2 regions of the Nonomuraea sp. NPDC050786 genome follow, and region 1 is predicted to be linked to the other one. Evidence: riboswitches for the same ligand, from Rfam matches in the RefSeq annotation. Region 1 holds a riboswitch; the other holds the start of a gene.
What was found. Region 1 has a riboswitch for glycine ahead of gcvP (aminomethyl-transferring glycine dehydrogenase). Riboswitches for the same ligand answer to the same signal wherever they lie in the genome.
Positions count from the first base shown of each region.

Region 2: another riboswitch for glycine. It lies ahead of gcvT (glycine cleavage system aminomethyltransferase GcvT); the one in region 1 lies ahead of gcvP (aminomethyl-transferring glycine dehydrogenase).

Region 1 covers NZ_JBFAHJ010000038.1:88,426-104,020, reverse strand. Annotated here, with positions in the region: gene gcvP (aminomethyl-transferring glycine dehydrogenase) at 1-2,753, opposite strand, end outside; glycine riboswitch at 2,920-3,018, opposite strand; gene AB0H84_RS45510 (MerR family transcriptional regulator) at 3,151-3,771, opposite strand; gene AB0H84_RS45505 (bifunctional nuclease family protein) at 3,919-4,389, opposite strand; gene AB0H84_RS45500 (MerR family transcriptional regulator) at 4,523-5,176, opposite strand; gene AB0H84_RS45495 (FHA domain-containing protein) at 5,244-5,756, opposite strand; gene AB0H84_RS45490 (mannose-1-phosphate guanyltransferase) at 6,087-8,591, opposite strand; gene AB0H84_RS45485 (CDP-alcohol phosphatidyltransferase family protein) at 8,596-9,177, opposite strand; gene AB0H84_RS45480 (GNAT family N-acetyltransferase) at 9,720-10,598, opposite strand; gene AB0H84_RS45475 (phosphoribosylanthranilate isomerase) at 10,648-11,244, opposite strand; gene AB0H84_RS45470 (hypothetical protein) at 11,255-11,665, opposite strand; gene AB0H84_RS45465 (response regulator transcription factor) at 11,865-12,545, opposite strand; gene AB0H84_RS45460 (histidine kinase) at 12,542-14,134, opposite strand; gene AB0H84_RS45455 (methyltransferase domain-containing protein) at 14,264-14,854, shown strand; gene AB0H84_RS45450 (enoyl-CoA hydratase/isomerase family protein) at 15,018-15,595, opposite strand, start outside.
Region 2 covers NZ_JBFAHJ010000042.1:60,671-76,265, reverse strand. Annotated here, with positions in the region: gene AB0H84_RS47670 (hypothetical protein) at 1-637, shown strand, start outside; gene AB0H84_RS47665 (High-affinity nickel-transporter) at 634-2,166, shown strand; gene AB0H84_RS47660 (hypothetical protein) at 2,178-3,389, opposite strand; gene AB0H84_RS47655 (FCD domain-containing protein) at 3,434-4,138, opposite strand; gene AB0H84_RS47650 (glutamine synthetase family protein) at 4,263-5,633, shown strand; gene AB0H84_RS47645 (aldehyde dehydrogenase family protein) at 5,643-6,986, shown strand; gene AB0H84_RS47640 (3-oxoacyl-ACP reductase) at 6,977-7,756, shown strand; gene AB0H84_RS47635 (gamma-glutamyl-gamma-aminobutyrate hydrolase family protein) at 7,782-8,474, shown strand; glycine riboswitch at 8,567-8,664, shown strand; glycine riboswitch at 8,679-8,778, shown strand; gene gcvT (glycine cleavage system aminomethyltransferase GcvT) at 8,813-9,898, shown strand; gene gcvH (glycine cleavage system protein GcvH) at 9,895-10,284, shown strand; gene AB0H84_RS47620 (L-serine ammonia-lyase) at 10,342-11,718, shown strand; gene AB0H84_RS47615 (hypothetical protein) at 11,794-12,045, shown strand; gene AB0H84_RS47610 (HNH endonuclease signature motif containing protein) at 12,780-13,244, shown strand; tRNA gene AB0H84_RS47605 (tRNA-Leu) at 13,246-13,328, opposite strand; gene bcp (thioredoxin-dependent thiol peroxidase) at 13,449-13,922, opposite strand; gene AB0H84_RS47595 (DUF3618 domain-containing protein) at 14,075-14,404, shown strand; gene AB0H84_RS47590 (amino acid deaminase/aldolase) at 14,422-15,595, opposite strand, start outside.

The DNA of each region.
Region 1 (15,595 bases):
CGCACCGGCACCCAGTACTTCCCGTCCCGCAGCGACGGCAGCGGATAGGCCGCCTCGCTCCGCGAGTAGGGGTGCGGCCACTCGTCCGCGCTGACGGACTCGGCCGTGTGCGGGGCGTTGCGCAGCGGGTTGTCCGTCTTGTCGTACTCCCCGGACGCCACCTTGGAGATCTCCCCGCGAATGGCGATCATCGCGTCCACGAACCGGTCGAGCTCCCCGAGGTCCTCGCTCTCGGTCGGCTCGATCATCAGCGTCCCTGCGACGGGGAACGACATGGTGGGCGCGTGGAAGCCGTAGTCGATGAGCCGCTTGGCCACGTCGTCCACGGTGACCCCGGTCTCCTTGGTGATCTGCCGCAGGTCGATGATGCACTCGTGGGCCACCAGCCCGCCGCGGCCGGTGTAGAGCACGGGGTAGTGCGGGGCGAGCCGCCTGGCCAGGTAGTTCGCCGACAGGATGGCCTGCTCGGTGGCCGCCGTGAGCCCTTCCGAGCCCATCATCCTGACGTACGCCCACGAGATCGGCAGGATCCCCGCCGACCCGTACGGCGCCGCCGAGACGGGGCCGACCGGCGTGCCGTTGTGCAGGGGGTGACCGGGCAGGTAGGCCGCCAGGTGGCCGCGTACCGCGACGGGACCGACGCCGGGACCGCCGCCCCCGTGCGGGATGCAGAACGTCTTGTGCAGGTTGAGGTGGGACACGTCGGCCCCGAACTCGCCCGGCTTGGCCAGCCCGACGAGCGCGTTGAGATTGGCCCCGTCCACGTACACCTGGCCGCCGGCCTCGTGCACCTTGGCGCAGACCTCGGTGATCGACTCCTCGTACACACCGTGCGTCGAGGGATACGTGACCATGATCGCGGCCAGCCGGTCGCGGTGCTTGTCGATCTTGGCGTCGAGGTCGGCCAGGTCGATGTTGCCGTCGGAGTCGCAGGCCACGACCACGACCCGCATGCCCGCCATGACGGCGCTGGCCGCGTTGGTGCCGTGGGCGGAGGACGGGATGAGGCAGACGTCGCGACCGTCCTGGCCGCCCGCGCGGTGGTAGGCGCGGATGGCCAGCAGCCCGGCGAACTCGCCCTGCGAGCCCGCGTTCGGCTGGATGGAGACGCGGTCGTAGCCGGTCACCTCGGCCAGCCACTCCTCCAGCGTCCCGATCAGCTCCTGGTAGCCCGCGACCTGGTCGTCAGGCGCGTACGGGTGGATCCCGGCGAACTCGGGCCAGGTGATCGGCTCCATCTCGGTGGTCGCGTTCAGCTTCATCGTGCAGGAGCCGAGCGGGATCATCGAGCGGTCGAGCGCGATGTCCTTGTCCTCCAGCTTGCGCAGGTAGCGCAGCATCGCGGTCTCGGAGCGGTGGCTGTGGAAGACCGGGTGGGTCAGGTACGCCGACTCGCGCAGCAGCGAGGCGGGCAGCGCGTCGGAGTCGAGATCCGCGGCGGCGCGGTCGATCCCGAACGCGGCCCACACCTTGGCCAGCTCGGCGGCCCCGGTCTTCTCGTCGCAGGAGATGGAGACGAGGTCCTCGCCGGCCTGCCAGAGGTTGACGCCCCGCTCGGCGGCGGCGGCGACCACGGCGGCGGCCCCACCGGGAACGCGAACCAGCACGGTGTCGAAGAACTCCCCGTGCACGACCTCCAGCCCCGCCTCGCGCAGCCCGTCGGCGAGGGCCACGGCGTGCCGGTGGACCCGGTGGGCGATCCGGCGCAGCCCCTCGGGGCCGTGGTAGACGGCGTACATGCCGGCGATGACGGCGAGCAGGACCTGCGCGGTGCAGATGTTGCTGGTGGCCTTCTCGCGGCGGATGTGCTGCTCGCGGGTCTGCAGGGCCAGCCGGTACGCGGGGTCGCCGTCGGCGTCCACCGACACGCCGACGAGCCGCCCGGGGAGCTGGCGCTGCAGGCCCTCGCGTACGGACATGTACGCGGCGTGCGGCCCGCCGAACCCGAACGGCACGCCGAACCGCTGAGAGGACCCGATCGCGATGTCGGCGCCGAGCTCGCCGGGGGCGGCCACGAGCGTCAGGGCCAGCAGGTCGGCGGCGGCCACGACGAGCGCGCCCGCCTCGTGCGCGGCGGCGGCCACGGCGCGGAAGTCGCGCAGCCGGCCGGACGCGCCCGGGTACTGCACCAGCAGGCCGAAGCATTCGGGCAGCTCGCCGTCGAGGGAGTGCTCCACCAGCTCGATGCCGAGGGGCTCGGCGCGGGTGGCGAGCACGGCCTTGGTCTGCGGCAGCGCGTCGGCGTCGACCACGAACACGTTGCTCTTGGACCTGCCCGCGCGGCGGGCCAGCGTCATCGCCTCGGCGGCGGCCGTGGCCTCGTCGAGGAGGGAGGCGCCCGCGACGGGCAGGCCGGTCAGGTCGGTGACGACGGTCTGGAAGTTCAGCAGCGCCTCGAGGCGGCCCTGCGAGATCTCCGGCTGGTACGGGGTGTAGGCGGTGTACCAGCCCGGGTTCTCCAGCAGGTTGCGGCGGATGACCGCGGGCGTGATCGTGTCGTGGTAGCCCAGGCCGATCATCGAGGTGAGCACGCGGTTGCGCCCGGCCAGGGCGCGCAGTTCGGCGATGGCCTCGGCCTCCCCGACGGCGGCGGGCAGCTTGAGCCGGTCCTTGGCCCTGATGGCCTCGGGGACGGCCACCGCCACCAGGTCAGCCACGGACTCGAAGCCCACGGCCTCGAGCATGCGCTGCTGCTCGGCCTCCGACGGGCCGATGTGCCTGGACGAGAACGGCGGAGCTGACAGGTCGGTCATGGAAAGTGCCTCCCGAGGCTTGGAGACCGGCGCCAGGGCGCGGGCGAGTGCCGGATCTCCCCCTCTGTCAGCGCGGCGGGACCGCGACCTGAGAGCTTCACCCCGGTAAGGGGCTTGCACCGTCGGTGAGACGCGCCTGGCGGGTGCGCCTGCTTTCCAGAGTTGCCTCGCCCGAGCGGTACGGGGTGCCTGAGAGATTCCGGGGAGGGTTGCTCCTTCGGCGCCCGGGGACCCGTGGGCCCAGGGACTCTCCCGCACGGGGTCGTCAGCCTTGCTTAGGTTACAACCCTATCCGTTACGGGAGAATTTCCACGACACGGGGCAATGTGAACTTTCCGGCCTATTTCCCGGGCCCGCCACAAGCGGCGGCGGGCCGGTCAGGCAACGGGGCGCGCGGTCAGCTCATGCGCCGGGCGCGGCGGCGGCGGGCCAGTTCGTCAGCGGGGTGGTCGGCCGGGACGGTGTCCTCGACCGCCGCTCGTTCCCCCGGCAGCTCCGCGAGGGAGCCCTCGACCTCGCGCCAGACCCGGCCGAGCGCGATGCCGAACACGCCCTGGCCGCCCTGGAGCAGGTCGATCACCTCGTCGGCCGAGGTGCACTCGTAGACGCTGACGCCGTCGCTCATCAGCGTGATCTGCGCGAGGTCGGCCACCCCGCGGTCACGCAGGTGCTGCACGGCCGTACGGATCTGCTGGAGCGACACCCCGGTGTCGAGGAGCCGCTTGACGACTTTGAGCACCAGGATGTCGCGGAAGCTGTAGAGCCGCTGGGAGCCGGAGCCCTGCGCGGCTCTTATCGTGGGCTCCACGAGGCCCGTGCGCGCCCAGTAGTCGAGCTGCCTGTAGGTGATGCCGGCCGCCGCGCAGGCCGTCGGCCCGCGATATCCGATGTCCGCCGGCAGCGCCGTGGGCTGCTCGTCGAAGAGCAGACCCTGCTCCCCGGCACGCTGCCGCGCGCTCTCGCGCCGCACCGGATCTTCCTGGCCGGCCGTCTTTCCCTCGCCGCTGCTGACCGCCACGCGGACCTCCGGCTTTCTCTCATCCCGTGGTCTGATCTGGGGGTTCGTAAAGGGCGACCACGGGTTTCACTTGCACCGTAGGACCGTGACCATGCTCAGTCAACGATCCGGCTCGGCGCGTCGTGAAGCGTAAATGCACCGAAATACCTACCCCGCCCTGCCGAAGTCTTCGGGCGTGATCGTGTCAAGGAACTCCCTGAACTTCTCCACCTCGTCTTCCTGGTCGTCCGGGATGATGACACCGGCCTCCTGGACGACCTCCTCGCTCGCGAAGATGCGCGCCCCGGTGCGCAGGGCGAGCGCGATCGAGTCGGACGGGCGCGCGCTCACCTCCACGCCGTTGGAGAACACCAGGTCGGCGAAGAAGATGCCGTCGCGCAAGGCGACGATGTTGACCGCTCGCAGGCCTACACCCAGAGCGCTCAGCACGTCTCGGAAGAGGTCGTGGGTGAGCGGCCGCGGCGGGGGCTCCTCCGCTTGGGCCAGGGCGATGGCTGTCGCCTCGGTCATGCCAATCCATATAGGAAGGAACCGCTCCCCGTGTGCCTCCTTGAGCAAGACGATCGGCTGATTTGTGGGCATTTCTACTCGAACGCCCACGACCTCCATCTGCAACACGGGCTGCTCCGTATTCCTGACCGGTCACCCGGCACAGCTATTTGGCTCGTCGCTTCTGCTGACTGGCTACTGCAATTCAACGTAACACCCGGCGGGCCTGAAGTGCGCCTCCACCTCCCAGCCCGAGGCCCCCTCAGCGCCCCAGGACCGACCGGATCCCCGACCGCACAAGGGATGCGTGCAAATCGAGCAGAAGGGTGGAAAGCTCCCTCGCGACCTCGTCGGCCTCCCCGATGGCGCCGGGTGCCCGCCGCTTGAGTATGGGGGCGACGCTCTGCTCGACCAGGCCGCACTCGCGCTCGGCCGCCGCCTTGACGGCGCGCAGGTGGCGGGCGTGCAGGCCGAAACGGGCCAGGGAGCCGACGGTGCGGGCCACGTTGAGCGCCTCCTCGTCGTAGCGCCTGGCCACCGGGGCGAGCAGCCCGTAGTCCTCCAGCTCGGTGAGCGCCTCCTCGTCGATCCCGGCGGCCTCGAGCAGCTCGGCCCGGCTGAGCCGGACCTCCTGCTTCTCCTGCACGGCGCGCGGGCGGCCGAAGCTCTCCGCCATCCTGTCCTTGATCACCCGCAGCGGCAGGTAGTGGTCGCGCTGCTCGGTGAGGATGAAGCGGAGCTGCTCCACGTGCAGGTGGGTGAACTTGCGGTAGCCGGACGGGCTGCGCTCGGGCTCGATCAGCCCCTCACCCTCCAAGAACCGGATCTTGGAGATCGTCACATCGGGGAACTCGCCCTGCAGCAGCGCGAGCACCTCCCCGATGCTCATGTGCGAGCGGGCCGCCTGCGCGCTCATGCGGCCTCCCTCGGCGGCCCCATGAGCTCACATGAGGCTGTGCTTGTCGGTCGCTCGCTTCGCTCGCTCATGTGCCGGCGGTGGTCCTCATCAGGAAGAGGAGGCGGAACTTGCCGATCTGCACCTCGTCTCCGGAGTGCAGGGGGACCTCCTCGATGCGCTCCCTGTTGACGTAGGTGCCGTTGAGGCTGCCCACGTCACGCACGGAGAACTGGCCGCCGCGGTGCCGGTAGAACTCGACGTGGCGGCGGGAGACCGTGATGTCGTCGAGGAAGATGTCGCTCTCCGGATGACGCCCGGTCGTGGTGAGGTCCTTGTCGAGCCGGAAACGGCTCCCCTGGTTGGGGCCCCTGGTCACCGTGAGCAACGCCGTGCCGGGCGGCAGCTGTTCGACGAGCGCCCGCTCAGCCAGGAGCATGTCGCCTGTCTCAGCCTCGTACGCCTCGATTCCCGCGATGGAGATCGTCGATGTGGTGTCCCCGGAGACCTCGGGTCTGGTCAGCGGTGACCCACAACGGGAACAGAAACGGGCATCCTCGGGGTTGGCGTGCCCGCACTGCGTGCAGTAGACGCTCGGCATCGATCGGCTCGGCCTCCTACCGCGAAGACGCGGCGACGGTGCTCATGGGCGCGCCTCGCTTCGCTTTTTCAAGTTTGCGAATGCCGCAACATACGCTGATCAGCGGCAAAGGTCAAGGCGGGGCACTGGACTGTTGGTTTGGACGCAGACAAAGTTACCGCCGCCCCCGCCCCGTGGTCCATGCCGCCGCGCGTTTCTACATTACGATCTTGCGGCACTCTGTGCGCACATCGAAAGGCGTATTCGGGGACCGACTGTGCGCAACGGGCGACCGCACCCGGCATCTCACCACCTCCGTCACCCTCCGTGAGCGCTGGTCCACGGCACCGCTCAACCGGCGGCCTGCTCGACGATGCGGGCCCACCGCTCCAGGAGCGCCTGGGCGCTGTCCATGTCGTTCGCCTCGGCCCACAGGTCGGTGACGGGCTCGGCGGCGGCCGGCAGCACCAGCACCCAGCTCCCGTCCGGGTGGGCCAGGCGGACGCCGTCGGTGGTGTCGATGCGGCCGCCGTCCTGCTCGGCCTCGGCCGCCTCGATGACCGAGCGCATGACGGCGCCCTTGGCCGCCCACGGGGTGGGCACGGTGCGCTTGAGCATCTTCACCTCGGGGATCCGGGCGTCGATCTGGCTGAGCGACAGGCGGGTCCGCGCCACCAGGCCGAGCATGCGCATGAACGCGGCCAGCCCGTCGATGGCCGGGCTGAACTCCGGCACGACGAAGCCGCCGCGCCCGTCGGCGGCGAAGATCATGTCGGGGCCGGCGGCGGCCGAGGTGAGGGCGTCGAGCGCGGTGGAGGTCCACTGCACCTCCACGCCGTGGAAGCGGCAGACCTGCTCGGCGACCCTGGTCGTGGTGACCGGCAGCGCCACCTGGCCGCCCCTGCGCTCGGCGGCGACGAGGTCGAGCACGACGAGCAGGGCGCGTTCCTCGTTGATGAGGTGCCCCATCTCGTCCACCAGCGCGATGCGCTCCCCGACCGGGTCGAACCGGACCCCGAACGCCGCCCGCGACGAGCTGACCAGTTCCGACAGGCGCTGCAGGTCGCGGCGGCGCTCGGCGAGCGTCTCGGTGGGCGAGACGTCGTCGAGGCGGGCGTTGACGGTGAGCACCTCGACGCCGACCCGGCCGAGCAGCGTGGGCAGCACCAGCGAGGACGTGCCGCCGGCGCAGTCCACGACGACCTTCATGTCCCTGACGTCGCCCACGTCGACGTGGCGCAGCAGCTCGTGGGTGTAGTCCTCGACGGCCCTGGCCGGGTAGGTGAGCGAGGCGATCTCGCCGGGGAAGGCGCGGCGGTACTCCTGACGGGAGACGACCCGCTCCAGCTTGCGCTGGGCGGCCGGGGGCAGGTCGGCGCCGCGGCCGTCCATGATCACGATGTCCACGCTCTGCGGGTCGCCCGGCGTGGTGCGCAGCGCGATGCCCCCCGCGGCCGACTCCCGCGCCGTGTGGAAGCGGGCGACGGGCAGCGGGGCGGCCTCGAGGTCCAGTACGTTGATCGCGCCCGCGGTGAGCGCGCCGATGACCGCCCGCTTCAGCGCCCTGGCGGCCAGGGAGCAGTCGCGGGAGGTGACGACGTACTCGCCCTTCTTCAGGGTGGTGGCGTACGCGCTGGCCAGGCGGACGCAGAGCTCGGCGGTGATCTCGACGTTGACCAGGCCGCTGACGCCCCTGGGGCCGAACAGGTTGCGCTGGCCGCGCGACTCCCAGATGACGCTGGTGTTGACGACCGCGCCGGCCTCGATGGTCTTGAACGGGTAGACCTTGACGCCGCTGGAGACGTACGCCTCGGCCTCGATGACGCACTCGTCGCCGATGACGGCGTTCTCCTCGATGCGGGCGCCGGCCATGATGTCGGTGCTCTTGCCGATGACGCAGCCGCGCAGGTGGGCGCCGGGGCCGAGGTAGACGTTGTCGTGGACGACCGCGCGGTGCACGATGGCGCCCTCGCGGACGACGGCGTTGTTGCCGAGCACGGTGTATTCGCGCAGTTCGGCGCCGGCCTCGACCTTGGCGTAGTCGCCGACGAGCAGCGGGCCCTTGAGCACGGCGTCGGGGTCCACGGAGGCCGAGTCGGCGACCCAGACGCCCGGTGAGAGCTCGAAGCCGCCGATGTCCAGGTCGACCTTGCCCGACAGGGCGTCGGCCTGGGCCTTGAGATAGCTGTCGTGGGTGCCGACGTCCTCCCAGTAGCCGTCGGCCACGTAGCCGTAGATGGCGGCGCCGCGGTCGAGGAGGGCGGGAAAGACGTCGGAGGACCAGTCGACGGGCTCGCCGGGGGCCACCGCGTCGAGCACCTCGGGCTCCATGACGTAGATGCCGGTGTTGACGGTGTCGGAGAAGACCTGGCCCCAGGTGGGCTTCTCGAGGAAGCGCTGAACGCGCCCCTCGTCGTCCACGATGATGATCCCGAACTCGAGGGGGTTCGGGACGCGCTTCAGGCCGATTGTGACAAGCGCCGAATTTTCACGATGAAATCGGATCATGTCCGATAAATCGATATCAGTCAGGGCGTCGCCGGAGATGACCAGGAAGCGGTCGTCGCGGAGGCGGTCGGCGGCGTTCTTGACGCTGCCCGCCGTGCCGAGGGGCACGTCCTCCGTCGCGTACTCGAGGCTCATGCCCAGCTCGTCGCCGTCGCCGAAGTAGTTGCGCACCAGGGCGGCCAGGAACTGGAGCGTGACCACCGTCTCGGTGACGCCGTGCCGCTTGAGCAGGCGCAGCACGTGCTCCATGATCGGGCGGTTGACCACAGGAAGCAGTGGTTTGGGCTGGTTGGCGGTCATGGGACGCAGCCGCGTGCCCTCTCCCCCTGCCATGACGACCGCCTTCACCCGATCACTCCTTTTTGGCCGAGGTTACGAGTTGGAGCACCTGTACCACATACAGCACGCCCGACCACCAGTACAGGCCCGTTCCCCATAGCGCGAACGCCCACCCGACAATTCGGGCTATATCGGCATACCACCCCGTGTGGGAGGCAAGGAAGAGCAGGGGGAAGGCGTACATGAGGTTGAACATGGCGGCCTTGCCGAGGAAATGCACCTGAAGTGCCTTGTAGCCATGTTTGCGAAGTACGGGGATGAAACTTCCGACGAAGAGCTCGCGCCCCAGGATGATCAGCACCAGCCACCACGGGATGACCTCACGCAGCAGCAGGCCGACGATGGTGGCGAAGACGTAGAGCTTGTCGGCCGCGGGGTCTATGATCCGGCCGAGCCTGCTGGTCTGGTTGAACGCCCGAGCGATCTTCCCGTCGAGCCAGTCGGTGAACCCGGCCACCGCGAGAATCCCGATGGCCCACCCGTCGGCCTTGGGTCCGAGAACCAGCCAGAGGAACACGGGGACGCCCAGGAGGCGCAGGAAGCTCAGGACGTTGGGAACCGTCCAGATTCGGTCCTCGGCGGAAGTTTCGCTCACGGAGCAGACCCTACTGCGTGGAACTCCGACACAGCGGCCCCGCATAGGCCCACCTGTTCACGCCCACCCCGGCGCGGCATGCGGCCCCCTCGCCGAAGGTCAGCTGCCCCTCCCCCAGCGTGACCGCCCTTCCCTCAGATGACCATCCCTGTGCCGAAGGCGACCACCCCTGTGCCGAAGGTGGGGCCCCGTGCCGAAGGTGGGGCCCTGTGCCGAAGGTGGGGCCCTGTGCCGAAGGTGGGGCCCTGTGCCGAAGGTGGCGGCCCTCCGGGCGCCGGGTCGGCGAGACGCCCGACGGCGCGGACCGGCGCAACGTGCACGGCGGCGCGCCCATCCACGCGGCGCATAGCGGCCGATGGGCGCACCACGAGGGGCCCGCGCCCCACCGAAGCCAACCGGGCGCGTAGGAATCACGTGGCGAACGCCGCCGAAGCCGACCGGGGCGCGTAGGAATCACGTGGCGAACGCCGCCGAAGCCGACCGGGGCGCGTAGGAATCACGTGGCGAGCGCAGTCGAGTCCGGCCGGGCGGGCGGGTGGTGGTCAGGTGCGGAGGAAGGCGTGGGTGCGGCCCAGTTCCACGAAACCCAGCTTGGCGTAGAAGTCCTTCGGCCAGTCGGAGGCGTCGGCCACCAGGAAGATCAGCTCGGCCTCCGCCGCCTGGGCGAGCAGTGCCGTCATCAAGGCGCGCGCATAGCCCTTGCCCCGATGCCGCTCGCCCGTGAAGACGCTCTCGATCTGGGCGACGGCACCGTGCACGTACAGGTCGGCCCTGGCGGCGATCTCGCCGTCCGGAGCGCGTACCCCCCAGAAGCTCACTGCGTCGGCGCCGCGCAGCCGGACCTCCACCCGCCGGGCGAGCCGGTCGACCGCCTCCTCCAGTGCCTGGGGCAGCATCATCCGCCAGTCACGCCGCACCATGGGCAGCAGCTCCGCCAGCGAGAGCCGCTCAGCCGCGGGCAAGCCGGGCAAACCGGGTGGCAGCTCACCGCGGAAGGCCATGATCAGGTTGGTCTCCTGCTCGTAGCCCGCAGCGGCGAACGCCGGCGCGAGAGCGGTCCCGAGCCGGTCGTCGTCCACGCACACCAGCCGGTGATCCCGCTCCTCGAGCACCTCGTCCGCCGCCCGCAGCAGCCTCGAGGCCGCCTCCAGCGCAGCACCCGGCGCCTCCGGCGCGGAATCGGGCGCGCTCAGCGCAGCGGCTCTGCCGGACGACTCCCGTGCAGCACCGCCGGGCACCCCCAGCACACCACTGCCGGACGGAGCGAGCGCACCGCCAGACGACTCAGGGAAGCCGGGGCCGACGATCAGCTTGTTGTCGTCGTACGAGCCGGGAAAACGGTCGTCCAGCACCGCGAACCCGCCCGGCACCGTCACCACCCTGGGCGCCTTGCGGCGGGCGAAGGCGTGCTGGAAGTTCACCGCGCGAACGTGGTCCCCCCGTGCCGAGGCCGACCCGTGCAGCGGAAGATCAGCCGGCATCGCGGACGGCCCGCAGGAAGTCACGGATGAGGGCCGAGTCCTTCACCCCGGGCGAGGTCTCGACGCCGCTGGACACGTCGACCCCCCACGGGCCGGCGGCCGCGATCGCCTCCGTCACGTTCGCGGGCGTGAGACCTCCGGCCAGCAGCCACTGGCCGGAGGGGCGGCCGCGGACGGCCGCCCAGTCCCACGGCAGGCCGGAGCCGGCGTGCGGCGCGTCCACGAGGAGCAGGTCCTCGTCGTAGGCCCCGCACCGCAGGTCGGCCTCCGCGTCGACGGCCCTGATCAGCCGGAGGCCGAGGTCCTTGAGTGCGGTGAAGTCGCCGTGCGGGTGCCTGCCGTGGAGCTGGATGGCCCGCACCCCGGACGCCAGCGCCGCCGCCCGCACCGTCTCCGGGTCCTCACCGCGGAACACCCCGACGCTCAGCACGTGGGCGGGCACCGCCGCGGCCAGCTCCGCCGCTCGCTCGGGAGTGATCCTGCGGGGGCTCCGGGTCATGACGAACCCGATCGCGTCCGCGCCCGCCTCGACGGCGGTGGCCACGTGCTCGGGCTCGCTCAACCCGCAGATCTTCACATACACCACACCCCTGACCCTAGCGGCGGCGGGAGGCTGCCGGTGACCATGCCCAGACGAGTACGGCGACGATCAGCCCGAACAGCAGCACCCCGTTGGGCAGGTGCGCCCCGAGCCAGAGCCAGGTGAAGTGCTGGGCGAGCCCCACGACGAACAGCGCGACGCTGGCCAGCGCGGGCCAGCCCGCCCCGCGGCCGGGGCGCCAGACGAGGACGGCCAGGACGATCTGGACGAGAGCCACGAGGTGGACGACCATGCCGGCCATGACGTGCGTCTCGATCATGGAGTCGGACTCCACGGCCTGGCCGGCGAACGAGGCGGCGACGAGCAGCGCGGCGGCCTGGGCGGTGGCGGCGACGCGCAGGCCGTAGAGCAGTCCCGGGGAGGTCCGGCCGGCCGTCTTGGGGGGCTGGACCATGGTTTCCCGCATGGTGATCAGAGGTCCTTCCTGGAGAGGGAGCGAGTTGAAGGACCCATGTTCGGGGTGGAGATCGCGGGTGGTCGTCAGCCTGCGGGATGACCCGGGTCCGCCGCCGGGCGGACCCGGGCACCGTCCAGGAGAGCGGACGCGGGCACCGTCCAGGAGAGCGGACGCGGGCACCGTCCAGGAGAGCGGACGCGGGCACCGCTCAGGAGGGCGGGCGCGGACGGCGTACCGGGCGGAAGGAGGCGTCGACCAGCCCCGTACGGTGGGCCACGACCGCGGCCTGGATGCGGTTGCGCAGCCCCAGCTTGTCCATGGCGGCCGCGATGTGGGTCTTGACCGTCGTCACCCCCACGTGCAGCTCGTCCGCGATCTCCGCGTTGGACAGCCCGGTGCCGACGAGGGCGAGCACCTCGAGCTCGCGTTCGGTCAGCCCGGCGGGCGGGGGCGCCGCGGCCTGCTCCTCGGCCGACAGGAACCGCTCCACGACCCGCCGCAGCACGGACGGCGCCAGGAGCTGCTCTCCCGTGGCCGCCCGGCGGACGGCGTCCACCATGCGTTCGGGCTCGTCGTCCTTGACCAGGAAGCCGACCGCGCCGGCCCGCAGCGCGGCGTAGACGTCGGCGTCCTCGGCGAACGTGGTCAGCACCACGATCCGGGTGCCCGGCCGGGCGGCGAGCACGCGCTTGATCGCCTCCAGCCCGTCCACCCTGGGCATGCGCAGGTCCATGAGGATCACGTCGGGCACGTGGCGCTCGGCCAGGCGCACCGCCTCGGCGCCGTCCTCGGCCTCGCCCACGACCTCCATGTCACCCGCGGCCTGCAGCAGCATCCGCACGCCTGCGCGTACGAGCGCCTGATCGTCGGCCACCAGCACCCGGATCACGCGGCGCTCCTCGACGGCAGGCTGGCGGCCAGCAGCCAGCCGCCCTCGCCGTCCGGCCCGGCGCTGAGCGTGCCGCCGAGGGTACGGACGCGTTCGCGCATGCCGGCCAGGCCGCGCCCGGACGAGGGCAGGCGTTCGACGGCGCTGGGCGGGCGGCCGTTGCGGATCTGCACCGACAGCCCTTGCTCCGACGGGGCGACGGTGACGCGGACCCGGGTGCCGGGGCCGGCGTGTTTGAGCACGTTGGTAAGTCCTTCCTGGACGATGCGGGCGGCGGAGGCCCGGGCGATGAGCGGAGCCTGGTCGGTGGCGGGGTCGAGCTCGAGGTCGACGACGAGTCCGGCGGCGGCCATGCGTTCGGCGGATTCGCGGACCACGTCGGAGGGGTTGGCCAGCAGGTGGGGCTGGCGTTCGGGGTCGCGCAGCAGGTCGAGCAGGTCGCGCAGGTCCTGCAGCACCTGGTGGCCCGTCTCGCGGATGTCGGTGAGGGCGTCGGCGACGGGACCGTCGGGCGCGGTGAAGCGGGCGGCGGAGGCCCGCAGCACCATCGCCCCCACGTGGTGGGCCACGATGTCGTGCACGTCGCGGGCGATGCGCTCGCGCTCGGCGAGCTGGTCGGCACGCACCTGGGCGACGGCCGCCCGGGCGGACTCCTCGGCGCGCAGCCGCTCCGCGGCGGCGGCGGCCCGCCGCATCCCAAGGTAGCGGCCGATCGCGATGGGCGTGGCCACCAGCGTCATGAGGGTCCCGACGCGGAGCCCGGTGATCTCGGTGGCCGGGCCGACGATGGCGATCGCGGTCAGCATGCAGCCCGCGAAGTACGCGACCACCATCCAGGCCCAGGAGCTGACGCGCATCGCGAACACGCCGATCGCGATCAGCGTGAGGATCACGCAGGTGGTGACGGCGTCGTTCAGGTAGGTGTCGGTGACGACGAGGAGGACGCCCTGCGCCAGGAACACCAGCCCGGGCAGCCGCCTGGCGACGCCCAGTGACAGGCCGCCGACCACGGCGAGCAGCCCGACCATCCAGACGGGCTGGCTGCCCGAGTCCCAGCTGGTCCAGGTGCTGAGCACGGTGATCGCCACCCCGCCGGCCGCCAGCAGGGCGTCCGGCGTGACGTCCCGCTCCTCCAGCCGCCCCGCGGAGCTGCGCAGGTAGGCCCCGAGCAGGACGGGGAGGACGGGCAGGAAGACCGAGTACATCCAGGAGTTCGTGGTGAACGCGATGCCGGGATCGGCCAGGTTGACCGCTGTCGCCGCGATCGTGGCGGCGACCGCGACCGCGACGGCCCGCCACCCGGATCGGTACGCCGCCGCTCCGAGCGCCACGCAGACGAGCATCTGTGCCGTGTTGGCGGTGAACGAGCCGAGCTGGTCGGTCAGGATCAGGAACCCGGCCAGGTAGAGGGTGACCGGCACCGGCCAGCGCCGGACGAACCCCATGGGCAGGCCCACCAGGAGCGCCATCGGGATGTTCATCTCGGCGGGCAGGTATTCGGTGTCGCCGGCATGTGCCGTCGTCAACAGATCCAGGCCCACGCCCGAGGCCGCAAGCAGGACATCCAGCGGCAAACCACGCCAACGCATGCCCCTCACGCTATCCGTACAGCCTGGCGAGCTGATCCTCCGCGCGGAGGACCCCGCCTCCTCCATCTGGCCGGAGGTCCGCCCCGACGAGGGAGCGCCCAGGGCCGGTACCGGCTCTAACTTTCGGGCATGCCCAACGACACCGCACTTTTCCTCGGCCAGTTCCTGCGCACCCCCGCCACGATCGGTGCGGTCGCGCCCAGCTCCCGGCGGCTCGCGTCGGCCGTCTGCGCGCCCATCCCCGAGCGCGGCGAGCCCACGGTGGTGGAGCTCGGTCCCGGCACCGGCCCGTTCACGGCGGAGATCCAGCAGCGGCTGGGCGGGCGCGGCCACCACCTGGCCGTGGAGGTCAACGAGCCGATGGCGCGGCTGCTGGCGGCCCGCTTCCCGGCCGTGGACGTGGTGCACGCCGACGCGGCCCGGCTGGGCGAGCTGCTCGGCGAGCGCGGGCTGCCGCACGCGGACGTGGTGGTGAGCGGGCTGCCGTGGGCGGCGTTCCCGCAGAGGTTGCAGCACTCGCTGCTGGACGCGGTGACGTCGGCGATGAGCCCGGGGGCGGCGTTCACGACGTTCTCCTACATTCACGCCATCCCGCTGAGCTCGGCCCGGCGTTTCCGCGCGCTGCTGGCCGAGCGGTTCGAGGAGGTCGTGCCGGGACGTACGGTGTGGCGCAACGCTCCTCCGGCCTTCGTCTTCCATGCGCGCAGGCCGCGGCCTTAAAGTGAGGGGAGGCGGCCATGGTGCGCGCAGGCCGGGGTGAGCCTCTGCCTCGTCCCCGGAGCAACGTTCTCGGCCTCGGTGAACAGGCCCTCGACATCCGCGCGACCACAGGCCGCCCCGTCCTCCCCCCGCTACCCCATGCCCGGGGAAGCACACCCGCGACTTACCCGAACGACGGGGGCCGCTTCTCGCGCACCGCGCGCACGGCCTCGGCCACGTCCGGTCCGGTGAATCCGAGGAACTCCATGGCCAGGGAGGCGTCGAAGGCCGGTCCGGCCAGGCGCAGCCAGTTGTTGAGCGAGTATTTGGTCAGTCTGATCGCCTCCTGGGCGCCAGAGGCGAGCCTGACCGCGATCTCCATGGCCTTGTCGTGCACCTGGTCGTCGTCCACGCAGAGGCTGACCAGGCCCATCCGCTCGGCCTGCTCGCCCGTGACGGGCTCGCAGAGCAGCAGGTGGTATTTCGCCTTGGCCAAACCGCACAGCAGCGGCCACACGATCGCCGCGTGGTCGCCCGCGGCGACGCCGAGCCTGGTGTGCCCGTCGATGATCCGCGCGGTGCGGCCCGCGACGGAGATGTCGGCCAGCAGCGCCACGGCCAGGCCGGCCCCGACCGCCGGGCCCTGGATGGCCGAGACGATCGGTTTGGAGCAGTTGAGCACGTTGTAGACGATGTCGCGGGCCTCGGCGAACACGCGCAGCCTGGTCGCGTGGTCGCGGGTCATCTCCTCGATCATGGACA
Region 2 (15,595 bases), on a different contig from region 1:
CGACGCCTGGTCGCCCGCCGACGTCGCCTACGCCCGCTCCTACCTGGGCGAGCTGGCGCTCCACTCCGGCGACCTCGCCACGGCGGCCGGCTGGTACGCCAGGGCCCTGCGGGCGTACCCCGCCTACCCGCCGGCACTCGCGGGCCAGGCCAGGACCGCCGCGCTGAGCGGCCGCCTGACCGAGGCGTTGGCCCTGTACGACACCGTCGTCGAACGCCTGCCGCTCCCCCAGTACCTGATCGAGCAGGGCGAGACCCGCATCAAGGCGGGCCAGGCCCCCGACTGGACGCTGCTCAGGGCGCAGCGCAAGCTGTTCCGGGCCGCGGGCGTGCGCGACGACCTGACCTGGGCCGAGTTCGAGGCCGACCACGGGGACCCGGCGGCGGCCGTCGAGCACGCCAGGGCCGAGTACGCCCGCAACCCGAACCTCGTCGCCGCCGACGCCCTGGCCTGGGCCCTGTTCAAGGCGGGCAGGCCGGCCGAGGCGCTGCCGTACGCGAAGAAGGCCACCGCCACCGGCTGGCGGAACCCGCTGCTGACCTACCACCGCGCCAGGATCGAACAGGCGCTCGGCCGGCCCGTCAAGGTGGACGCCGGCTTCGACCCGACGCTTCCCGCATTGGCGAGGTTCTCATGAGACCGGTCCGGCTCGGCCTGCTGTCCGCGCTGCTCTCCTTCTGCGCGAGCCTCCTGCTCGGCACCGGAGCCGCCCAGGCCGCTCCCGTGCTGCTCCACCCGCTGGGCAACTTCACCGTCAACCACTACAACGGCCTGCGCGTCTCCCCCTCCGAGGTGAGCAACCTCGCCGTCGTGGACCTGGCCGAGCTGCCCACGCTGCAGGCCCGGCCCCAGGTGAACGGCTCTGTGAACGGCTCTGTGGACGGCTCTGTGGACGGCTCGTACGCGGCCCGCCGCTGCGCCGCGCTGGCCGCCGCCCAGCGGCTCGAGGTGGCGGGCCGTGCGGTGCCGTGGCGGGTGGCCGGCTCCTCCTTCGCCTACGCCCCCGGCCAAGCGGGCTTGCAGACCAGCCGCCTGACCTGCCGGCTCGTGGCCGAGGTCCGCGCCGCCGGGGCCGTGGAGTTCGCGGACGGGTTCGAGCAGGACAGGATCGGCTGGCGCGAGATCACCGCCGTGGGCGACGGGGTGCGGCTGGTCCGCTCCTCGGTGCCCTCGGTGAGCGTGAGCAGGGCGCTGCACGCGTACCCCGACGACCTGCTGGCGAACCCGCTCGACCAGCGCACCGCGACGCTGACCGTCGCCCCCGGTCCGGGCCTGCCCGCCTCCGGCGCTTCCGGCGGCGGCACGGTGCCAGGCGGGATCGGCGGCCCGATAGGTGACGCCTTGGGCGCGCTGGACCGGATGTTCGCGGGGTTGATCGGCTCCGACTCGCTGACGGTCCCGCTCGGGCTGCTGGCGGTCGGGCTGGCCGTGGTGCTCGGGGCCGGGCACGCGCTGGTCCCCGGGCACGGCAAGACCATCATGGCCGCGTACCTGGCGGGGCGGCGCGGGCGGCCCCGTGGCGCGCTCGTGGTGGGCGCGACGGTGACGGCCACGCACACGGTCGGGGTGCTGGTGGTGGGGCTGCTGCTGAGCGTGTTCACGGCGCTGGCGGGTGAGTCGGTGCTGGCCTGGCTGGGGGTGGCCAGTGGCGCCCTGATCGCCGCCATCGGCCTCCGCCTCCTCCTGAACGCCCGCCGCCGCCCCGGCACCGGCCTCCACGGCCACGGGCACGGCCACCGCTACGGGCACGGCCACCGCTACGGGCACGGCCACGGGCACGGGCACGAACATGGCCACGGGCACGGCCACGGCGATGAGGGCGACCACGGGGACGATCAGGGGACAGAACGGGCAAGCCTGGTGGGCCTCGGCATCGCGGGCGGGCTCGTCCCCAGCCCCTCGGCCCTCGTCGTCCTCCTCGGGGCCATCGCGCTCGGCCGCACCTGGTTCGGCGTGGCGCTGGTGACCGCCTACGGCCTCGGCATGGCGGCCACCCTCACCGTCACCGGCCTGCTCCTGGTCAAGCTCGTGGACCGCCTGGAACGACGCGCCTCGGCGGGCCGCCGCCTGGCCGCCAGGCTCTCCGGCCTGGCCCCCGTGGGCACGGCCGCCATGGTGGTGCTGCTCGGCGTGGGCCTGGCCCTCCGCTCGTTCGCCACCCTCTGACGTCCGGCCGATCAGTCGATGCCGGGCAGATCCGGATCGTCGTGCTCCGCGTCGCCGTCGTCCACGCGCCGCGACTTGATGTCCTCCAGCCAGGCCAGGGCGAAGCGCCGGATCTCCTTGGTCCGCACCTCGCCGACGCCGTAGCGCTCGAACTCCTCGTCGTCGATGAAGTCGACGGCCTCCAGCCGCGAGGCCAGCTCGTTCACCGAGAACTCGTCGTGGTGGGCCTTGGCGAGGCTTTCCAGCTCGCGAAGGGCGTACAGGTGGCTCACCGAGGCGATGTCGATGATGTCGCGCGCGTGGCTCCGCTCGTGCAGGGCACACACCTTCAGCCCGACCGCGGCGTCCGGCCCCAGCATCTCGGCCACGTCGGCCAGCGGCAGCTCCATGGCGGCGGCGAGGCCGAGCTCCCTGCCCCGCCGCTCGCCGACGCCGAGCCCTTCACGGATCGAAGGCAGCGCCATGGCCTGGGCGAGCCGGCGGACCCGCCGCGTGGAAGGCAGATCATGGTGCCCGGAGAGGAACTCCTGGAAGGCGATCTTGGCCTTGATCACCGGCCGCCGCCACCGCTCCTCCCGCCGTATGGCCTTGGCCATCTTGCGCGGTGACTGCTTGGCGAAGAACCAGTGGGCCCACGGGGAGCCGGGCCGCGCCAGCCGTACCGCTCCCACCAGCAGCATCGGGGGAACGAACAGGCCCGCCATCCCCGTCCAGATCTTGCCCTTGAGCAGCGTGATGACGGCCAGCGCGAGATTGGCCACGATCAGCACGGCAGGGTTGACCGGCGTGCCGTAGTCCCAGGTCAGGGGGCGCAGGCCGATGAGGAGCAGGCCGGTGACGGCGACCGCGATGAAGACCGCGTCCACCGAGGTGCGCCCCTCCTCCTCCCAGTACACGTCGTGCAGGTGCAGGATCAGCGCGAACTCGTCCAGCACGAGCGCGGATCCGATGCCGAAGATGCAGGCGGCGGCCGCGTAGCCGGGTGCCGAGGCTGAGGAGACGATGAGCCCGGAGACGCCGCCGACCAGCATCAGCACGACGCCGAACACGACGTGGTGGATGTGCATCTCCCCCACGTTCACGTTGCGGAACCAGCCGACCTTCGCCCTGATCAGGCGGACGTTGATGCGGGTGGCGATGAACGCCACGATGAGCGTGACGAAGTAACAGAACAGCGGCAGCCGTCCTGTGGCGACAATGCTCTGCTCGAACCAGCGCTCCATGACTCTAGAAAGAGATGGTACGAGCCGTCCGCACCTTCCACGCCTCAGGCGAGGAATGCCCGCAAAAGAGCTGCGGTGCCTTCGAGGTGCTCGCTCACTGCCCGGCGGGCCGCGTCAGGGTCTCCGGCGAGGACGGCGTCCACGATGGCCTGGTGCTGCACGGCGGCGTGCTCGAGGTTGACCTGGAGCATCGGGATCGCGTTCAGCAGGTCGCTGACCCGCGAGCGGGCGTCGGCGCACGCCGTGGCGAGCAGGGTCGAGCCGGTCAGCTCGGCGATGGACAGGTGGAAGGCCGTGTCGAGGCGGCGGTAGTCCTCGATCGGGGCCTCGTTCAGCTCGGCCAGGCGGCGGAGGAGCACGTCCCGCTTCTCCTCCGTGAGGCCGGCCGCGGCCAGCACCTGCGCCGCCCCGCACTCCACCGCCAGGCGGAACGTGAGCGCGTCCGACAGGTCGTCCCTGCCCATCTCGGCCACGACCTGCCGCAGGTCGCCGGGATCGGGCTTGGGCGGCACGTACGTGACGAACGCCCCGCCGTAGCGGCCACGGCGCACGTCGAGATAGCCGGCCTCCGACAGCGCGCGGATGGCCTCGCGCAGGGTGACCCTGCTGATGCCGAGCTGGACGGCCAGCTCGCGCTCGGGCGGCAGCTTGTCGCCGGGCGCGACCACGCCCAGCTTGATCGCCTGAAGCAGCCGTTCCACGGTCTCCTCGAAGGCGTTGCCGGCCCGCACCGGCCGTAACACCGTCATCAAACGCGCCGACTCGTCCAACGTGTCCTCAGGTCTTGACAAGAGATCCGGTCATACTTCTCAATGGTCTGACACTAGCCCAATCAGCGGGAGAGCGCCGCAGCCCAGATCGGAGCGGGATAGCGTGAGCGAAGGGTCGAGCACCGGGTTCCTTTCCGTCAGCGAGCTGCGCGACGAGGTGGCGGCCGGGCGCATCGACACCGTCCTCCTCGCGATCGCCGACATGCAGGGCAGGTTGCAGGGCAAGAGGCTGTCCGCCCGCTATTTCCTCGACGAGGTGCTGCACCACGGCTCCGAGGGCTGCAACTACCTGCTGGCCGTCGACGTGGACATGAACACCGTCTCCGGGTACGCGATGTCGTCCTGGGAGCGGGGCTACGGCGACTTCGTCATGAAGCCGGACCTGGCGACGTTGCGCCGGGTGCCGTGGCACGAGGGGACCGCGATGCTGATGGCGGACCTGGGCTGGGAGGGCGGCGGCGACGTGACCGCCTCGCCCCGGCAGATCCTGCGTAGGCAGCTCGCCCGCCTCGCCGAGCGCGGCCTGGCCGCGTACGTGGGCACCGAGCTGGAGTTCTGCGTGTACGAGGACACCTACGAGGACGCGTGGAGGCGCGGCTACCGCGACCTGTCCCCCGCCAACCTCTACAACGTCGACTACTCGCTCCTCGGCACGGCCCGCGTCGAGCCGCTGCTCAGGCGGATCAGGCGGAGCATGGAAGGCGCCGGCCTGTACGTCGAGTCCGCCAAGGGCGAATGCAACCTGGGCCAGCACGAGATCGCCTTCCGCTACGACGAGGCGCTCAGGACCTGCGACCACCACGTCATCTACAAGACCGGCGCCAAGGAGATCGCCGCCCAGGAGGGCAAGTCGATCACCTTCATGGCCAAGCCCAACCAGCGCGAGGGCAATTCCTGCCACATCCACATCTCACTGCGGAGCAGCGAGGGCGATCCGGTGATGGCGGGCGAGGGGCCGTACGGGCTCTCCCCGCTCGGCGCCCGCTTCGTCGCCGGGCAACTCGCCTGCCTGCGCGAGCTCACCCTCATGTACGCGCCCAACATCAACTCCTACAAGCGCTACGTCCCCGGCAGCTTCGCGCCCACGGCCGTCAAGTGGGGCGTGGACAACCGCACCTGCTCGCTGCGGCTGGTCGGCCACGGCCTGTCGCTGCGCGTCGAGAACCGGGTCCCGGGCGGCGACGTCAACCCGTACCTCGCGGTGTCCGCGCTGATCGCGGCCGGGCTGCACGGCATCGACAACGAGCTGCCGCTGGAGAGCGCGTACGAGGGCAACGCCTACGACTCCGGCGCCGAGACCGTCCCCCACACGCTGCGCGACGCGCTGGCGCTGTTCGAGGGGTCGAAGCTGGCGCGCGAGACGTTCGGCGAGGACGTGGTCGAGCACTACGCGAACAACGCGCGGGTGGAACTGGCGGCCTTCGACGCGGCGGTGACCGATTGGGAGCTTTTCCGTGGTTTCGAGCGGATGTGAATGGGGCGCATGAAGATCGTTAATCCGGCCACGGAGGACGTCGTGGCCGACGTCGAGCTGGCCGACGCCGCCGAGGTCGACCGGGCCGTGGAGCGTGCCAGGAAGGCGTACGAGGGCTGGCGGAAGGTGTCGCCGGGCGACCGGGCGCGGCTGCTGCGCAGGTTCGCGGAGCTGGTGGACGAGCACGGCGAGGAGCTGGCCCGCCTGGAGCTGGCCAACGCCGGCCACCCGATCGGCAACGCCCGCTGGGCGGCCGGCAACGTACGCGACGTGCTCCACTTCTACGCCGGCGCCCCCGAACGCGATCACGGCAGGCAGATCCCGGTGCCCGGCGGCGTGGACATCACCTTCCAGGAGCCGCTGGGCGTCGTCGGTGTCATCGTGCCGTGGAACTTCCCTATGATGATCATGTCCTGGGGCATGGCCCCAGCGCTCGCGGCCGGCAACACGGTGATCGTCAAACCGGCCGAGTGGACCCCGCTGACCGCGCTGAGGCTGGCCGAGCTGGCCCTCGCCGCGGGCCTCCCCGAGGGGGTGCTCCAGGTTCTGCCTGGGGCAGGGGAGGTGGCGGGTGCCCGCCTGGTGGAGCACCCCGGCGTGGCGAAGATCGTGTTCACCGGCTCGACCGAGGTGGGCAAGGAGATCGCCGCCAAGGCGGCGCGGCACGTCAAGCGGGTCACGCTGGAGCTGGGCGGCAAGTCCGCGAACATCGTCTTCGCGGACGCCGATCTCGAGAAGGCCGCGAGCACCGCGCCTTACGCCGTTTTCGACAACTCCGGCCAGGACTGCTGCGCCCGCTCCCGGCTCCTCGTCCAGGCCGAGGTGTACGACGCGTTCATGGAGCGCCTGGCGACGGCCGTACGCGGCGTCAAGGTCGGCGACCCGCTCGACGAGAGCACCGAGATGGGCCCGCTGATCAGCGCCGAACACCTCGACCGCGTGCGCGGCTTCGTCCGCGGCACCCCCTACCTGCAGGGCTCCTGCCCCGACGGCAAGGGCTACTGGTTCCCGCCGACCGTGCTGACGCCCGAGGTGACGGACCCGGCGTTCACCGAGGAGATCTTCGGGCCGGTCGTGTCGGTGGTGCGCTTCGAGGACGAGGCCGAGGCCGTACGGATCGCGAACGACACCCCCTACGGCCTGAGCGGCTCCATCTGGACCCGGGACGTCGGACGGGCGCTCCGCGTGGCCAGGGCGGTCGAGGCGGGCAACCTGTCGGTCAACTCGCACTCGTCGGTCCGCTACTGGACGCCGTTCGGCGGCTTCAAGCAGTCCGGGCTCGGCAGGGAACTCGGCCCCGACGCCCTGGCGGCGTTCACCGAGACCAAGAACGTCTTCATTTCATGGGAGTAGAACAAGTGCAGCGGTTGCAGGACAGGGTGGCCGTCATCACCGGCGCGGGCAGCGGCATCGGGCTGGCCACCGCGCGCAGGTTCGCCGAGGAGGGCGCCAAGGTCGTCTGCGTGGACATCGACGAGGAGGCGGGCGTCAAGGCGGCGAACGAGGTCGGCGGCCTCTTCGTCAAGGCCGACGTGACCAGCGAGGACGACGTCGTCCGGATGTTCAGTACGGCCTTCGACACCTACGGCAGCGTGGACATCGCCTTCAACAACGCGGGCATCTCGCCGCCCGACGACGACTCCATCCTGGAGACCGGCATCGACGCCTGGCGCCGGGTCCAGGAGGTGAACCTGACCAGCGTCTACCTCTGCTGCAAGCACGTCATCCCGTACATGCGGCGGCAGGGCAAGGGCTCGATCATCAACACCGCGTCCTTCGTGGCGGTCATGGGCTCGGCGACCTCGCAGATCTCGTACACGGCCTCCAAGGGCGGGGTGCTCGCGATGACGCGCGAGCTGGGCGTGCAGTTCGCCAGGGAGGGCATCAGGGTGAACGCGCTCTGCCCCGGGCCGGTGAACACGCCGCTGCTGCAGGAGCTGTTCGCCAAGGATCCGGAGCGGGCGCAGCGGCGGCTGGTGCACATCCCCATCGGGCGCTTCGCCGAGGCGTCGGAGATCGCGGCGGCGGTGGCCTTCCTGGCCAGCGACGACGCCTCGTTCATCACGGGCAGCGAGTTCCTGGTGGACGGCGGCATCTCCGGCGCGTACGTCACGCCGCTCTAGCTCTGGGGGTCCTGTGGGGGTCAGCGTGCAGCGTCCCGTCATCGGCATCACGTCGTACGTCGAGCCGGCCAACTTCACGGTCTGGGCGGACATGACCGTGGCGCTCCTGCCGTACATGTACGTGGAGCAGGTCGTACGCGCCGGCGGGCAGCCGGTCGTCCTGCCGCCGGCCGGCGCGCCCGCGCAGGTCGTGGGCCGCCTGGACGGGCTCGTCCTGGCCGGTGGCGGGGACATCGACCCGGCGAGGTACGGCGAGCCGCCCGGGGAGCACACCGGCTATATCCGTAAATTTCGTGATGAGGCGGAGTTTGCCGTGATCAGCGCGGCCCTCGACGCCGGCCTGCCGTACCTGGGCATCTGCCGCGGCCTCCAGGTGCTCAACGTCGCCCTCGGCGGCAGCCTCCACCAGCACCTGCCCGACGTGGTCGGGCACACGGACCACTCCCCCGCACCCGGCCGCTTCGGCCCGCTGCCCGTCACCGCCGTACCCGGCACCCGCGTGGCCAAGGCGCTGGGCACCGAGCCCGTGACGGTCCCCCACTACCACCACCAGGCCATCGACCGCCTCGCGCCCGCTCTCACGGTCAGCGCCAGGGCCGGCGACGGCACGATCGAGGCGGTCGAGCTGGACTCGGCGCCCTTCGCCGTGGCCGTGCAGTGGCACCCGGAGGCCGCCGAGGACTGCGCGCTCTTCGAGGCCCTCGTCGCGGCCTGCTGACCGCAGGACCCCTGGCAACCGGACAGAGGCTCGCGAGTGACCTGAACGCGACAACACCCCCATCACCGCACTAGGCTGACGGACATCACCGGCAAAACCGCGCGGGAGAGCACCCTGACAGCCGGTCAGGGTCCCTGAAGGAGCAAGCCCTCCCCGCAAACCTCTCAAGGCAAAGGACCGCGCGGTACGAGTGAGTCTTACTCGTAGGTGACCTCTGGAAAGCAGGCCTGCGCGGCCTCGCCGAAGGTGAAAGTCCGGCAAAACTCGGGCGAAGCTCTCAGGCATCCATGACAGAGGGGGAGGATGCTGGCATCCGACCCTGTCCAGAGGTGCGACAAATGTCCCGACCCACACCGCTAAGAGACGTTCACGAGAGCCTCGGCGCCACCCTCACCGACTTCGCCGGGTGGCTCATGCCGCTCCGGTACGGGAGCGAGTCCGCGGAGCACAACGCCGTCCGGCAGGCGGCCGGGCTGTTCGACCTCTCGCACATGGGCGAGATCTTCCTGACCGGGCCGCAGGCAGGCGAGGCCCTCGACTACGCGCTGGTCGGTCACCTGTCGGCGCTGGCGCCCGGGCGGGCCAGGTACACCATGATCGTGAACGAGCGCGGCGGGGTGCTCGACGACCTCATCGTCTACCGGCTGGGCGACGAGGAGTTCATGGTCGTGGCAAACGCCTCGAACTACGAAAAAGTCGGAAATGAGCTGAAAGAGCGGTCGAAGGCGTACGACGTGGTGGTCGAGGACCGCTCGGACCAGTACGCGCTGATCGCCGTACAGGGGCCCCGAGCCCAGGAGATCCTCGCCACGCTCACCGACGCCGACCTCGACGGCCTCAAGTACTACGCGGGCCTGCCCGGCCTGGTCGACGGGCGGCAGGCGCTCATCGCCCGCACCGGCTACACCGGCGAGGACGGGTTCGAGCTGTTCGTCGCCAACCAGGACGCGGTGCCGCTCTGGCACGCGCTCATGGCGGCGGGCGAGCCCCACGGGCTCAAGCCGGCCGGCCTGTCCGCCCGCGACACGCTCAGGCTCGAGGCGGGCATGCCGCTGTACGGCAACGAACTCGGCGTCGGACTGACCCCGTTCGACGCGGGGCTGGGCAAGGTGGTGAAATTCGACAAGCCGGGCGACTTCGTCGGCAGGTCGGCGCTCGAGGCGGTCAAGGACGACACGCCGCGGCGCCGTCTCGTCGGCCTGGTCGCACGGGGACGCCGGGTGCCGCGCCACGGCTACCCGGTCACCAAGGACGGCGCCGTCGTCGGCGAGGTCACCAGCGGTGCGCCCTCCCAGACCCTGGGCAGGCCCATCGCGATGGCCTACGTGGACGCGAGCGCCGAATCAGGCCTGGCCGTGGACATCCGGGGCAGCCAAGAACCTATGGACCTGGTTGAGCTGCCCTTCTACAGGAGGAACAAGTGAGCAAGATCCCTGACGACCTGAGCTACACCAAGGAGCACGAGTGGGTGGCGGGCCTCGACGACGGCATCACCGTGACCGTCGGCATCACGGCCTTCGCCGCCGACTCGCTTGGTGACGTCGTCTTCGTGCAGCTCCCCGACGTCGGCTCCACCGTCGAGGCGGGCGACTCGGTCGGCGAGGTGGAGTCCACCAAGTCGGTGAACGAGATCTACACCCCCGTCGGCGGTGAGATCGTCGAGGTGAACCAGGTCGTCGTGGACGACCCCAGCCTGGTCAACAGCGACCCGTACGGCGATGGCTGGATGTTCCGGGTGCGCGTCGAGGGCGAGCCCGAGGACGTGCTCACCGCCGAGGAGTACACAGCACTCACCTCAGGCGAGTCCTGACCTGTTCGCCGGGGCCCGCTCCGGGCCCCGGCACCGCATGAAAGGCAGCGCTCATCAATGGCGATCAGCGTCTTCGACCTCTTCAAGATCGGCATCGGCCCGTCGAGCTCCCACACGGGAGGCCCGATGGCGGCCGCGCACAAGTTCGCCCGCGGGCTGCACGAGGACGGCCTGCTCCCGCAGGTCGCGCGGGTCGAGGCCATCCTGTACGGCTCGCTCGGCCTTACCGGCAAGGGCCACGGCAGCGACAAGGCGGTCCTGCTCGGCCTCTCCGGCGAGAAGCCCGAGCTGGTGGACGTCGACTCCATCGACGGCCGGCTGGCCGCGATGCGCGAGTCGGGCACGGTCAAGCTGTACGGGACGCACGAGATCCCCTTCGTCGTGGGTGAGCACCTCGTCTTCGAACGCAAGATCTCGCTCCCCGAACACCCGAACGGCATGCGCTTCACCGCATACCAGGCCGACGGCGAGAAGCTGAGGGAGAAGGTCTACTTCTCGGTCGGCGGCGGCTTCGTCGTGGACGAGAAGGCCACCGGCGCCGACCGCATCAAGCCGGACGACACCGTCCTGCCCTACCCCTTCACCACCGGCGAGGAGCTGCTCAAGCACTGCTCCAACACGGGCCTGTCCATCTCGGCCCTCATGCTCGAGAACGAGAAGGCGTTCGGCCGCACCGAGGAGGAGATCCGCGCGGGCCTGCTGCGGCTCTGGCAGGTCATGTCGGAGTGCGTGCAGCGCGGCATCTCCAAGGAGGGCGTCCTGCCCGGCGGCCTCAAGGTCAAGCGCCGCGCCAACCAGCTCCACCGCCGCCTGCAGTCCGAGCCGGCCGAGAAGGACCCACTGCAGGCCATGGACTGGGTGACGCTCTTCGCACTGGCGGTCAACGAGGAGAACGCCGCCGGCGGCCGCATCGTCACCGCCCCCACCAACGGCGCCGCCGGCATCATCCCGGCCGTCCTGACGTACTACACCCGCTTCGTGCCGCGCGCGGACGAGGAGGGCGTCGTGCGCTTCCTGCTGACGGCGGGCGCGATCGGCGTGCTCTTCAAGGAGAACGCCTCGATCTCGGGCGCCGAGGTGGGCTGCCAGGGCGAGGTCGGCTCGGCCTGCTCGATGGCCTCTGCCGCCCTCACGGAGGTCCTCGGGGGCACACCCGAGCAGGTGGAGAACGCCGCCGAGATCGGCATCGAGCACAACCTGGGCCTGACCTGCGACCCGATCGGCGGCCTGGTCCAGATCCCGTGCATCGAGCGGAACGCGGTGGCCTCCAACAAGGCCATCACGGCCGCCCGGATCGCACTGCGCGGCGACGGCCGCCACTTCGTGGCCCTGGACAAGGCCATCAAGACGATGCGGGACACGGGCCGGGACATGCTGGACAAGTACAAGGAGACATCGCGCGGCGGCCTCGCCGTCAACGTGATCGAGTGCTGACGGTCAGCGGCTGCGGGGACCGTGGATCTTACCGGGATCTCTGAGGATGTCATGGCAAGCAGATAACGTGAGAGCATGACGTCGCATCGCCACAACGAGGTCGTCACCATCCCTCGTGACGAATACGAGGCACTGAAAGCCGAGGTCCGGCGGCTGCGTCGGGAAGTAGTGCGACAGCAGGCCATGCGCGCCATCATGGACAACGCGGCCGACCCGGGCAACGTGCGAACGTTCACCCGCGACGAGCTGGACTCCGAGCGGGGCATCGTTGCAGCTGAATCTCGTCAGCGACGACTTCACCACCTGGTACACGAGCACATTGCATGAAGGCGTCGATGGTGATCACTATCCAAGTAGTCCGCCCCAACCTCTGATTGCCCACATAGGAGGCTCTCAACTGTGCGGACCATCTGAATGGATAAGACCATCGAGACGATGCGGGACACGGGCCGGGACATACTGGACACGTACAAGGAGACGTCACCCGGTGGCGTCGCGGCCAACGCGCTGAAGTGCCGAATTACGGCCATTTAGACAAATAGCAGACCGACTAGAACGGCAGCATCGATTTTCGGAAAACGTCGGTCGACGGCCCTAGGCTATCTACATGCCAAATTCCGATCCCACCCCCGAAGAGCTGGCCCGATTCGTGCGTCAGGCACGATCAATGACTGAGGTCCTAGCCTTGCTAGGGCTGAAGAACTCCGGTGGTCGGCGGGCAAGTCTGGGCCGCAAAATAGCCGCGCTGGGCATCGACACCAGTCATTTCCGCCGCACATCGCGAAGCAAATACACCCTCGAGATATTGTCAGCCGCCACAGCGGCGTCGACAAGTGTCTACGAGGTTCTCGACCGTCTCGGCCTTCCACGCAGCGGTGGCGCACATTCACCTATCAGCCGCCGGATCAAGACGTTTGGCATTGATATTTCGCACTTTTCGCACGTCCCCGGGCATCGGTCGAGTCCGCCACTCGAGCAGTTCGAGCGCGGTCCCGGCAAAGGTCCGCTACCAGCTCCGGTCTTTCGGCATCGCTGAGCCCACCGGCTTCCAGCGTCTTCGCTTGGACGAGAACGAGGTCAGATCTGCGGCGAAAGAGTCTCGATCGGTTGCCTCGATGATGCGCCGTCTGGGCCTGCCTGTCAGCGAAACGAATCGGCGGCGTCTCCTTCGCTGCATCGCACGCTACGACATCGACACCACCCACTTCGAACGCGAGATCACCAGCTCGATAATGAGCAAGCCACACAGAGATCCAACCACTGTTCTCGTGCAGCGCCCTCTCCAGGCGAGCCGCACTCCAGGCGCAGTGCTGCGACATGCTCTGGGTGAAATCGGTGTGCCTGGGCGTTGCGCCAACTGCGGGATCGGAGAAACCTGGCAAGAGAAGCCGTTGACACTGGAGGTGGATCACATCAACGGCAATCCGCTCGACAACCGGCGAGAGAACCTCAGACTGCTGTGCCCGAACTGCCACTCGCAAACAGCGACGTTCGCCGGACGAAACAGGGGCCGATCCAGTGCATAAGTGCGGGCGGGGGGACTCGAACCCCCACGGTGTCTCCACCAACAAGACCTAAACCTGCCGCGTATGCCATTTCGCCACGCCCGCAAGGACCGCTGAAGCGATCCTGACACAGTTTAGCGCCCCGAATGAGGATGAGGGGCGTCTGTGCCGCGGGCGGTCGCCTTTACTGCACGGGCCCTCTGCGGAGGGCCCGTCAGCAGGGGATCAGCTCAGGCCGAGCTTCTTCTTCAACCCCGCCACGTGCCCCGTGGCCTTCACGTTGTAGAGCGCCTGCTCCACCTTCCCGTCCGCGTCGATGACGAACGTCGAGCGGATGACCCCCACGACCTCCTTGCCGTAGAGCTTCTTCGTGCCGTAGGCCCCGTACGCCTGGTGCACGGCCAGCTCGGGATCGGACAGCAGCGGGAAGGTCAGGGCGTCGCGCTCGGCGAACTTGACCAGCTTCGCCGGCTTGTCCTTCGACACGCCGAGGACCACGAAACCCTCGGCGGCGAGCTGGTCGAGGCTGTCGCGGAAGTCGCAGGCCTGCTTGGTGCAGCCGGGCGTCATCGCGGCGGGGTAGAAATAGAGGATCACCCGCTTGCCGCGGTAGGCGTCAAGGGAGACAGTGGTGCCGTCGGCGGCGGGTAGCGTGAACTCGGGCGCGGCGTCGCCGGGCGCGAGCTTGGTTTCGGTCAATGTGCCCTCCTGAGTTCCTTCCCGCCAACTTACCGGCCTGGCCGCCGTGCCGTACGGCGTGCCGACCTGACAGACTGATCACGACCAGAACGGACGGAGCTCGCACGGCACGCGGAGCGGGCGCGGCCCCGCGTACGGTCGAGAGGAGAGAGATGGCTGACACCGATCCCGACGAGCTGGAGCGGCGGATCGCGCGGACGCGCGCGGAGTTGGCGCATACGGTTGACGCCATTGCCGACCGGGTGAGCCCCAAGCGGGTCGCCGAGCGCACGGTGGCCGACGTCAAGACCCGGGCCACGAACTTCGTGGTCTCCGTGGGCGACGCGCTGGGTGTGACGCCGCGGCCGGCCGCGTACGGCGACGACACCGACCAGGTGTGGGAGGAGGAGCGGCCCGACCTGTCACCGGTGCTGATCGGGGTCGGGGCCGTGCTGGTCGTGGGGGCGGCCATCGTGCTCTGGCGCCGCCGCAAGCGCCGCTGAGCCCGGGGGCCGGGTGTTCAGAGGAAGGTCCGGCCCTCGCCCCGGTACGTGGGGACCGACTCCACCAGGGTCTCGCCGTCGATGAGGTGGAGCGTGTCGAAACGCTCGCACATCTCGCCCGCCTTGGCGTGCCTGAACCACACCCTGTCCCCGATCCGCAAGTCCTCGGCCGCCTGGCCGAGCAGCGGGGTCTGCACCTCGCCCGCCCCCTCGTCGGGCGCGTAGCGGAGCCCGGCCGGCAGGTACGGCTGGGGCAGGCGGCTCGGCCCCGGAGCGCCGGAGGCCAGGTAGCCGCCGCCGAGCACGGTCACCGTGTCCGGGGCCGGGCGGCGGACCACCGGCAGGGCGAACAGCGCGGCCGGGCGCCCGGTGAAGCGGCGGTAGAAGTCGAACAGCCTCGGATGGAAGAAGCCCGATCCGGCCGCCACCTCCGTGATCGCCTTCTCGCGCACCGTGCGCTCGACCGAGCCGGTGCCGCCGCCGTTGACGAACTCCAGGTCGGCGACCTGGCGGACGGCGTTCACGATGCGGCCGCGCCTGAAGATGAGGTCCCTGGCGGAGCGGGCCTGCATGATGCGGATGGCGCGGGTGTAGGCGGCGTTCGCGGGCGGGGCGTCGCCGACTCCGGCGATCTGTGCCTCGTACGCCATGAGCCCCACCAGCCTGAACCCGGGGCGCTTGGCGACGGCGGCGGCCAGGTCGGCGGCCTCCTCCGGCTCGCGGATGGGCGAACGGAGAGCCCCCGCCCGAAATTTCCCACCGAAGGCGACATATCCCGCGTCGATATCGATACATATCCGGATCTCGGCCCGTGAGCGCACCCTCGCCACGGCCCCCTCGATGAAGTCCAGGTGGGCGAGCGAGTCGATGGTCACGGTGACGTGCCCGGCCGCGTCGGCGTTCCCGGCCAGCTCGGCCAGCGCGTGCCGGTCGGCCGTCGGGTACGCCACCAGGAGGTCGGTGAAGCCCTGGGAGGCGAGCCACAGGGCCTCGGGGAGCGTGAAGGCCATGATGCCCTGGAAGCCGTCCATGGCCAGGATGCGTTCGAGCACGGGACGGCTGCGCACGGACTTGCTCGCCACCCGGATCGGCTTGCCCGCGGCCCGCCGCACCAGGTCCGCCGCGTTGGCCCGCATCGCCCCAAGATCGAGGATCGCGAGCGGTGGTTCGAGGACCGCTGTGGCGCGGTCG